One region of the Streptomyces sp. CB03238 genome, then DNA from elsewhere that is predicted to be linked to it. Evidence: riboswitches for the same ligand, from Rfam matches in the RefSeq annotation. Region 1 holds a riboswitch; the other holds the start of a gene.
The links. Region 1 has a riboswitch for cobalamin ahead of BKD26_RS08695 (prenyltransferase/squalene oxidase repeat-containing protein). Riboswitches for the same ligand answer to the same signal wherever they lie in the genome.

Region 1 (4,205 bases):
CACCGCGCGGTCCACATCGGCCTGGGAGGCGTGCGGCACCCGGCCGATGATTTGCTCGGTGTGCGGCGAGGTCACGTCGATGACGTCATCGCCGAGGGGGTCGGCGAACTCGCCGCCGATGAACAGCTTTCCGTGCTCGACCAGCTCGGCCATGGCCGACCGCCTCCCGCAGTTTCTGACAGTGTTTCAGAACTGATACCAGTTCTAGTTATACTGGGCAATGGCCGTACCGCCGTGGGGAGATGAGGGCTCATGCCACCAGGACCGCAGGTACACGACCACGGCGGCGGCGTATCGAGCATCGCGGTCACCATCCCGGACAACCCCCTCGGCCACACCCTCGTCCACGTCGTCGACACCGACCGGGGCCCGGTCCTCGTCGACACGGGCTGGGACGACCCCGGCTCCTGGACGGAGCTGTGCGAGGGGCTCACCGCGCTGGGCACCTCCGTCCGGGACGTCCACGGCGTCCTCGTCACCCACCACCACCCCGACCACCACGGCCTGTGCGGCCGGGTCCGGGAGGCGTCCGGCGCCTGGATCGCCATGCACGCCGCCGACATCGCCGTCGTACGCCGCACCCGCGACGCCGAGCCGGGCGCCTGGCTCGACTACCTGCTGGCGAAGCTGACCGCCTCCGGCGCGCCCGACGAGCACACCGCCCCGCTGCGGTCCGCCCGCACCGGTGACCTCCCCCTGCCGCAGCCCGTCCTGCCCGACCGGGAGATCGCGCCCGGCGAGCTGCTCGACCTGGCGGGCCGTCGGCTGCGCGCGATCTGGACGCCCGGCCACACGCCCGGTCACGTCTGCCTGCACCTGGAGGAGGAGCACCCGGCTCGCCGGCCCGGCCATGGGCGGCTGTTCTCCGGCGACCACCTGCTGCCCGGGATCAGCCCGCACATCGGGCTGTACGAGGACCCCGACGACGCCACGGTCACGGATCCCCTGGGGGACTACCTGGACTCGCTGGAGCGGGTCGGCCGGCTCGGTGTCGCCGAGGTGCTCCCCGCCCACCAGCACGCCTTCACCGGCGCCGAGGAGCGGGTGCGGGAACTGCTCGCCCACCACGAGGAGCGGCTCACCGGCCTGGCCGGCCTGCTCACCACCCCGCTCACCCCCTGGCAGCTCGCCGAGCGCATGGAGTGGAACCGCCCCTGGGACCGCATCCCGTACGGCTCGCGCACCATCGCCGTCTCGGAGGCGGAGGCGCACCTGCGGCGGCTGGTGAAGCTGGGGCGCGTGGAGCCGGTGCCGGGCAGCGACCCCGTGACGTACCTGGCTGTATGACCCACCGGTAGAGTGAGCGGGTCGTCATCATGCCCGTACGGGGGGAAGCCGGTGAGAATCCGGCGCTGACCCCGCAACCGTGAACCGCCGTCTTCCCGGCGGTGAGCCGGATCGCCCCGTACGCGCACGTGTTCGGCTCGCGTCACCGGGAACGACTGCCCGGTGACCGGCACCGTCGAGGAATACGGAGCCGGAGCTTGGTGCCTTTCGCGTGCCGGTGCCCGGTTCCCGCAGGAAAGGCCACCGAAGCCATGACCACCGTTCGCGTCCGCCACGGCGCCGCGGCGCTCGCCGCCGCCGTGCTGCTGTCCGGGACCGGGACCGTCGCGTACGCGGCCCCCTCCCCCGCGCCGTCGCCGGTGATCCCCGCTGGCCTGTACGGCACGAAGGACCCGACGTACGACGGGGTGTGGCGGCAGTCGCTCGCCTTCATGGCCCAGCAGGTGTCCGGCGTCGAGCCGAACCGCAAGGCCGTGGACTGGCTGCTGAAGCAGCAGTGCGACAGCGGCGGCTTCGCCTCCTACCGCCCCGACCCGGCCAGGACCTGCGACCCGAAGACGCTGCTGGACACCAACGCCACCGCCGTCGCCGTACAGGCGCTGTCCGGAGTCGACAGGCCCGAGGCGGCGGAGCCCGGGACCGACCCGGTCAGCAAGGCCATGGGCGCGGGCGCCGCCTGGCTGAAGGGCGTCCAGAACAAGGACGGCGGCTGGGGCTACAACCCCGGCGCGCCCAGCGACGCCAACTCCACGTCCCTCGTCGTCAGCGCGCTCGCCGCGACCGGCCACCGGCCCGGCGAGATCCGGTCGAGCGGTGGGAAGACGCCGTACGACGCTCTGCTCGGCCTCGCGATCCCCTGCGACGCCAAGGAGGGCGCCGGCGCCTTCGCCTACCAGCCCGACCCGAAGAGCGGCGCGCTCGTCGCGAACGGCGACGCCACCGCCGCCGCCGTGCTCGCCGGGCTGGGCAAGGACCTCCAGACGCGGGGCGCCGAGCCGGAGCAGAAGCCGACCTGCGAGACCCCCGCCGAGCCGGCCGCCCAGCCGACGGCCGAGCGCGCCGCCCGCAACGGCGCCGCCTACCTGGCCACCGCGCTCGCCAGGAGCGGCCACCTGGACCTGCCGCCGATGCCAGGCGCCGCCGCCACCGCGCCCCAGCCGGACGTCGGCAACACGGCCGACGCCGTCATCGCCCTCGGCGCGGCCGGGCACATGGACCAGGCCGCCCCGGCCGTGGCCTGGCTGAAGAAGAACTCCGCGGCGTGGGCCAGGGAGAACGGCCCCGCCGCCTGGGCCCAGCTGGTCCTCGCCGCCCACACGGTGGGCGCGGACGCCCGCGACTTCGGCGGCGTCGACCTCGTACGGCAGCTCAACGCGACCGGTCCGGCGCCGAAGTCGCTGCCCCTGGAGGAGACGGAACAGCGGGAGACGGAGGAGGAGCCGGGCTTCAACGTCTGGCTTGCCGTCGCCGTCTTCCTGGTCGCCGGCATGGGCATCGGGTTCCTGCTCAGCGGCCGCAAGCGGGACCGGCAGCGGTGATGCGCGCCCGGATCGTGGTCCCGCTGCTCGCTGCCTGTGCCGTGCTGCTCGGCCTCGCCGGTCCCGCGCAGGCGACCGGCTACCGCTACTGGTCGTTCTGGGAGAGCGGTAAGGGCGGGACGTGGGTGTACGCCACGCAGGGTCCGGGCACCGCCCGGCCCGCCGACGGTGCCGTGACCGGCTTCCGGTTCGCGGTGAGCCCCGACTCCCAGAACGCCCCCCGGCCGCGCCGGGCACCCGACTTCGCCGCGATCTGCGGTTTTCCGCGAAGGACGGCACCAAGCGGGTCGGCCTGGTCATCGACTTCGGTACGGCGGCCGACGCTTCCACGTACGAGCCGGAGCCGCCGCCCGCGCTGCGCACCACCTGCGCGCAGGTGCGTACCGACGCGACGACCACTGACGCGCTCGCGACGGTCGCCAAGCCGCTGCGGTACAACAACCAGGGCCTGCTGTGCGCGATTGCCGATTACCCCAAGACGGGGTGCGGCGAGCTGGTGTCGTGGAGCCCCCCGCCGGGGGTCCCCCCGCTGGAGCCGGCCGGGTCTCCCGAGTCCCACCCCGTCATGGACCTCGAACCCGGCCCGTCGGTCGGGCTCGTCGCCGGTCTGGCCGCCGTCGCCGTCCTGGGTGCCGCCGCCGTGTGGCAGGCCCGCCGCCGTCGCCGGTGAACCTCCGCGCACCAGAGGCGAACCGCTCCAACGCCCTGCACGCGGGCGCGTGGTGGCTGTGGGCGCTGGGCCTGGCCGTCGCCGCGTCCCGCACGACCAACCCGCTGCTGCTGGGTCTGCTGGTCGGCGTGGCCGGGTATGTGGTGGCGGCCCGCCGCACCGATGCGCCATGGGCCCGCTCGTACGGGGCGTTCGTGAAACTGGGGCTGGCGGTGCTGGTTATCCGGCTGGTGTTCTCGGTGTTCCTCGGTTCGCCCATCCCCGGTACGCACCTGCTGGTGACACTGCCCGAAGTGCCGCTGCCCGCCTGGGCGCGGGGCGTGCGGATCGGCGGCTCGGTGACGGCCGAGCAGCTGGTGTTCGCGCTGTACGACGGGGCGAAGCTGGCCACGCTGCTGATCTGCGTGGGCGCCGCGAACGCGCTGGCGAACCCGGCGCGGCTGCTGAAGTCGCTGCCGGGTGCGCTGTACGAGGTGGGGGTCGCCGTGGTCGTCGCGATGACGTTCGCGCCGAACATGGTCGCCGATGTGGTGCGGCTGCGGACCGCGCGGCGGCTGCGGGGGCGGCCGACGGGCGGGGTGAAGGCGGTGCTCCAGGTGGGGCTGCCGGTGCTGGAGGGCGCGCTGGAGCGGTCGGTGGCGGTCGCCGCGTCGATGGACGCGCGGGGGTACGGGCGGACGGCGCCGGTGCCTCGCGGGGTGCGGCACGCG
Region 2 (4,205 bases), on a different contig from region 1:
CGCCGCGACGAGGACGCCGGTGAGCAGGGACAGCAACACGAACATCCGGGCCCGGAAGCGCCCCACGTCCAGCCCCATCGTGGTGGCGGCCTCCTCGCCCGCCAGCAGCAGGTTCAACGGCCGGGCCTGCACCAGCAGCACACCGATGCCCACCAGCAGCGTGGCCGCGGGCAGCCACAGCGTGGCCCACTGGACGCCGCCGAGGCCGCCCATGGTCCAGGCGAGGACCTCGCGTGTCTGGTTGCCCCGGTCGGCGGTCAGCAACAGCAGGTGCATCACCGCGGTGAGTACCGCGGCCACCGCCACCCCCGACAACACCAGCCGGACCGAGGTGATCCGCCCGCCGGCCCTGGCCGTGGTGTAGACGAGCAGGAGCGTCAGCAGTGCTCCGGCGAACGCGGACACCGACAGCGACACCGCTCCGAAGAGAGTGACGCCCGAGACGATCACGATGACGGCGCCCAGGGACGCGCCCGATGAGACGCCGAGCAGGTACGGCTCCGCGAGGGGGTTGCGTACCAGGGCCTGCATGGCCGTGCCCACGACGGCGAGCCCCGGTCCGATCACCGCTCCGAGCAGTACGCGTGGCGCCCGTACGTCGAGGATGATCGTCTCGCGTGCGCGTGACCATGTCGGTTCCGCCCGGTCGGCCCCCAGGCCGTGCGCCACGATGCTCCACACCTCGCCGGGCGGTACGTGCACCGAGCCGATGGCCAGCCCGGCCGTGACGGAGACCAGGAGGAGCACGCCGAGGACCCCCAGCGTCAGGAGGTAGGTCCGTCCCCGCGGCGGGTACGCCCTGGGTCCGGCGAGGGACGACCCGGGCCCAGGGGAGGGTGCGGTCATCGTGCCGCTCGGGCTTGCCGGCGTACGTGCGGGCGTGCGGGCCGTCACCGGAAGCGCTCGGGGTGCAGCCCTCGAGCGAGGTCCTCCACCGCGTACGGAGGCCGTACGCCGACCAATGTCGCGGTGAGCGGCAGCACGACGAACCGCTTGTTCCTGATGGCGGGCACGTCGGCGAGGGCGGGCTGGGAGAGCAGGAACTTCTTCTTCTGCTCCACGCTCCCGGCACCGCGGTAGTCGTAGATCGCGATCACCTGGGGCCTGCGGGCGACCACCTGTTCCCACGAGACGTCGCCGAAGACGTCGTCCAGGTCCGAGAAGACGTTGCGCCCGCCGGCCAGCCGGATGATCTCCGTACCCAGGCTCCTGCCGCCCGCGGTGAACGCGGACTTGTCGCCGCTGTCGTACACGAACACCGATACCGGCGGTGCGCCCCCGACCGCCTCGCCGGCCTTCCGGATGCGGTCCTGGAGACCGGCCACCAGCCTGTCGGCCCGCTCCGGCACGCCGAAGATGCTGCCGATGGTACGGATCTCGTCGTACGTGTCCGTCATGGACACCTGCTTCTTGCCGCAGTACTCGCGGTTGAGGTAGGTGTCGATGCCCGCGTCGGCGAACGCCTTGCGCGACCGCCCCTCGTTCTGGGCGAACGCGCTTCCGTAGCCGCCATAGACGAAGTCGGGCTCGGCCTCCAGGACGGTCTCGAAGGACGGCTCCTTCTCCGCCAGCTCCGGGACGGCCGCGAAGTCCTTCTGGTACGCGGGTAGAACGGCCGAGTCGGGGAACGCGGTGCCGACCATCCTGTCCTTCAGGCCCAGAGCGAGCATCAGCTCGGCGGGGTGCTGGTGGATGGTGACCACCCGGGAGGGGGGTTCGTCGTACGTGGTGCGGATGCCGCAGTTGTCGATGGTGACCGGGAACCCCTTCACGGACGTGGCCGCGCCGCCTCGGTCACGGGTTTCGCCCTCCGTGCCGCAGCCGGTCAGCAGGGCGGCGGACAACGCGGCGGACAGGGCCGTGGCGAGTGCCCGTCGCCGCAGGGCATGGCGGGATGAGGGGAGGGGAAAGGGACGGTGGGTGCCGTCGTACACGTAAAGCCTCCTGGGGAGTCCGCGCTCCTCGGAATGGGCCCGCGACAGGCCAGTGTCCTGACTCCCGGATCGACGTTCCCCCTTGCCTTCCCGCGCTGTACGTACGTACGCGGTGGCGTCCTCGAAGGTTCCACTCCCCGGTCACAGTGGCGGGACCGTGCCGGATTCGCACCGGCTTCCTGTCTCCCGTCGCGGTGATGACCAGGTGATACTACGTTTCCTTCAGTGGAGCGCAAAAGGGCGTGCGGTCGGCCGCCGTACGCCCCCGTCGGTGGTACGGAGGCGGCCCGGGCATCGTCACCGGGGCAGTTGCCGGAGCTGCGCGGCCCGGTAGCGGGACGGTGAGATCCCGTACCGGCTGGTGAACGCCTGGCGCAGTGACTCGGCGGAGCCGAATCCGCTGCGGGCGGCCACACTCGCCATGGGCAGCGTCGTCGAGGTGAGGAGATGTGCGGCGGCCTCGGTACGCGCCAGCCGGACGAACCTGCCCGGCGCCTGCCCGAGGTGCTCGGTGAACAGCCGGGTGAGGTGACGTGGCGTCACTCCCGCGTGTGCGGCGAGCGCCGCCGTGCCGAGGTCGTGGTCCGGGTGGGCGGTGATGTGCTCGACTAGCTCGCGGACCAGCTCGTTGCGGGGCGGCGGGGCGGCGGTGAACAGGCTCATCTGCGCCTGGTTGCCCGGCCGCTGCAGGTAGACGACGAGGGCCCGGGCCACCTTGCGGGCCAGTTCGGGGCCGTGGTCCTCCTCGATGAACGCGAGGGTCAGGTCCATCGCGCTGGTGATCCCGGCCGCCGTGTACACGTTCCCGTCACGGATGTAGATGGGTGCGGGGTCCACCGAGACCTCCGGGTGGCGGGCGGCGAACTGCGGCGCGAACCGCCAGTGGGTGGTGGCGCGGCGCCCGTCCAGCAGCCCGGTGGCGGCCAGGACCCCCGCCCCCGTACACACCGAGGCGATCCGTCGGCTCTCCTTGGCCAGGCGCCGGACGTGGCCCACGATCCGGGGGTCGGCGGCCGCCCGCTCGAATCCCAGGCCGCCCGAGACGACCAACGTGTCGAGCGGGCCGACGAGCCGTTCCAGGGGCTGCTGGCTCTGCAGGACCAGCCCCGAGCCGCAGACGATCGGGCCGCCGCCCGGCCCGGCCACGCACACCCGGTACGGCAGGGACGGGTCACCGATCTCGTTGGCCATGGCCAGGCTCGTGGTCACACACGCGATGTCCAGCAACTCGGCCGCTTCGTAGCCGACCACCACCATGAGCCGTTCCGCCATGCGGCGACCCTATGCCGGAAGGACCGGTACCCCAAGGCCACGGACATCGATCCCGCCTCCGCGCACGACCGGGGCCGGCCGAGCCGGACAGTGGAGCCGGCAAGGCCCGCTTGCCACAACGCTCCAGCCATCATCACTCGGGGGACGCCATGACCCGCACCACGCGCGACGACCACCACAACCGCGACGACGGCACCCGCCCGGCTCCCGCTCGTCCTCAACGGGAGAGCTCGCCCTCCGGTGCCGGGCGCATGCTGGGCGCCCTCGGCCACCGGTGGCCCACCGTGCTGGCACTCGCCCTGGTGGTCGCCACCTTCGTCGACGGTGTGCCGCCCGTGCGGCTCCTGGCCGCCCTCCTCATCGTCATGCCGCTGTGCTACCTGCTGTTCGGATCACTGCGCGGCGAACTGCGCCGCCCCGGTGTCCTCGTCATTCAGATCGCGGGCCTCCTCGGCTTCGCGGCCGTGGCACTGGTCGCTCTGGCCGTCGACGGCGCTCTCGGCCTCTACGTCGTGGCTGCCGGCTGGCTGGCCCACGGGGTCTGGGACTTCACCCACCATCGGACCGGAAGGGTCGTGCCCCGGGCATGGTCGGAATGGTGCTGTGTCGTCGACGTCTTCGGGGCCCTCGCGATGGCCGTCATGGCCTGACGACGTCACTGGAGCATGTGCTCCATGATGGGGACGGGCAGCCCCGGATGCCGGGCCGCGGCCAGTGCCGTGTCGGTGTCACGCAACAACCGGACCAGCTGCGTCGCGGGCAACCGCGGGTGCCCGGCGGCCGCGTGGCGTACGTGCTCGTGCGGGTCGTCGAGCAACCGCACCGCCGACACGGCCGTCCGCCGCGGGTCGGTCGCCGCCCGGTGCCGTACGTCCTCGAGGGCGATGCCGGGTGTCCTGCTCACCCAGGATCAGCCGGGCCCACTGCTCGGCGGTGATGTCCGGCTGCGCCTCGGCCGGCCGCGCACACTCCAGTCCGGGTGGGCCACGGCCGCGTCCA

Region 2: another riboswitch for cobalamin. It lies ahead of BKD26_RS31330 (ABC transporter substrate-binding protein); the one in region 1 lies ahead of BKD26_RS08695 (prenyltransferase/squalene oxidase repeat-containing protein).

The regions. Positions count from the first base shown of each region.
Region 1 covers NZ_NBCN01000004.1:312,814-317,018, forward strand. Annotated here, with positions in the region: gene BKD26_RS08685 (aldehyde dehydrogenase) at 1-153, opposite strand, end outside; gene BKD26_RS08690 (MBL fold metallo-hydrolase) at 253-1,287, shown strand; cobalamin riboswitch at 1,289-1,422, shown strand; gene BKD26_RS08695 (prenyltransferase/squalene oxidase repeat-containing protein) at 1,539-2,825, shown strand; gene BKD26_RS08700 (SCO2322 family protein) at 2,947-3,495, shown strand; gene BKD26_RS08705 (energy-coupling factor transporter transmembrane component T) at 3,468-4,205, shown strand, end outside.
Region 2 covers NZ_NBCN01000023.1:28,724-32,928, forward strand. Annotated here, with positions in the region: gene BKD26_RS31325 (iron ABC transporter permease) at 1-846, opposite strand, end outside; gene BKD26_RS31330 (ABC transporter substrate-binding protein) at 891-1,934, opposite strand; cobalamin riboswitch at 1,964-2,155, opposite strand; gene BKD26_RS31335 (GlxA family transcriptional regulator) at 2,232-3,206, opposite strand; gene BKD26_RS31340 (hypothetical protein) at 3,356-3,856, shown strand; gene BKD26_RS31345 (hypothetical protein) at 3,862-4,110, opposite strand; gene BKD26_RS31350 (hypothetical protein) at 4,117-4,205, opposite strand, start outside.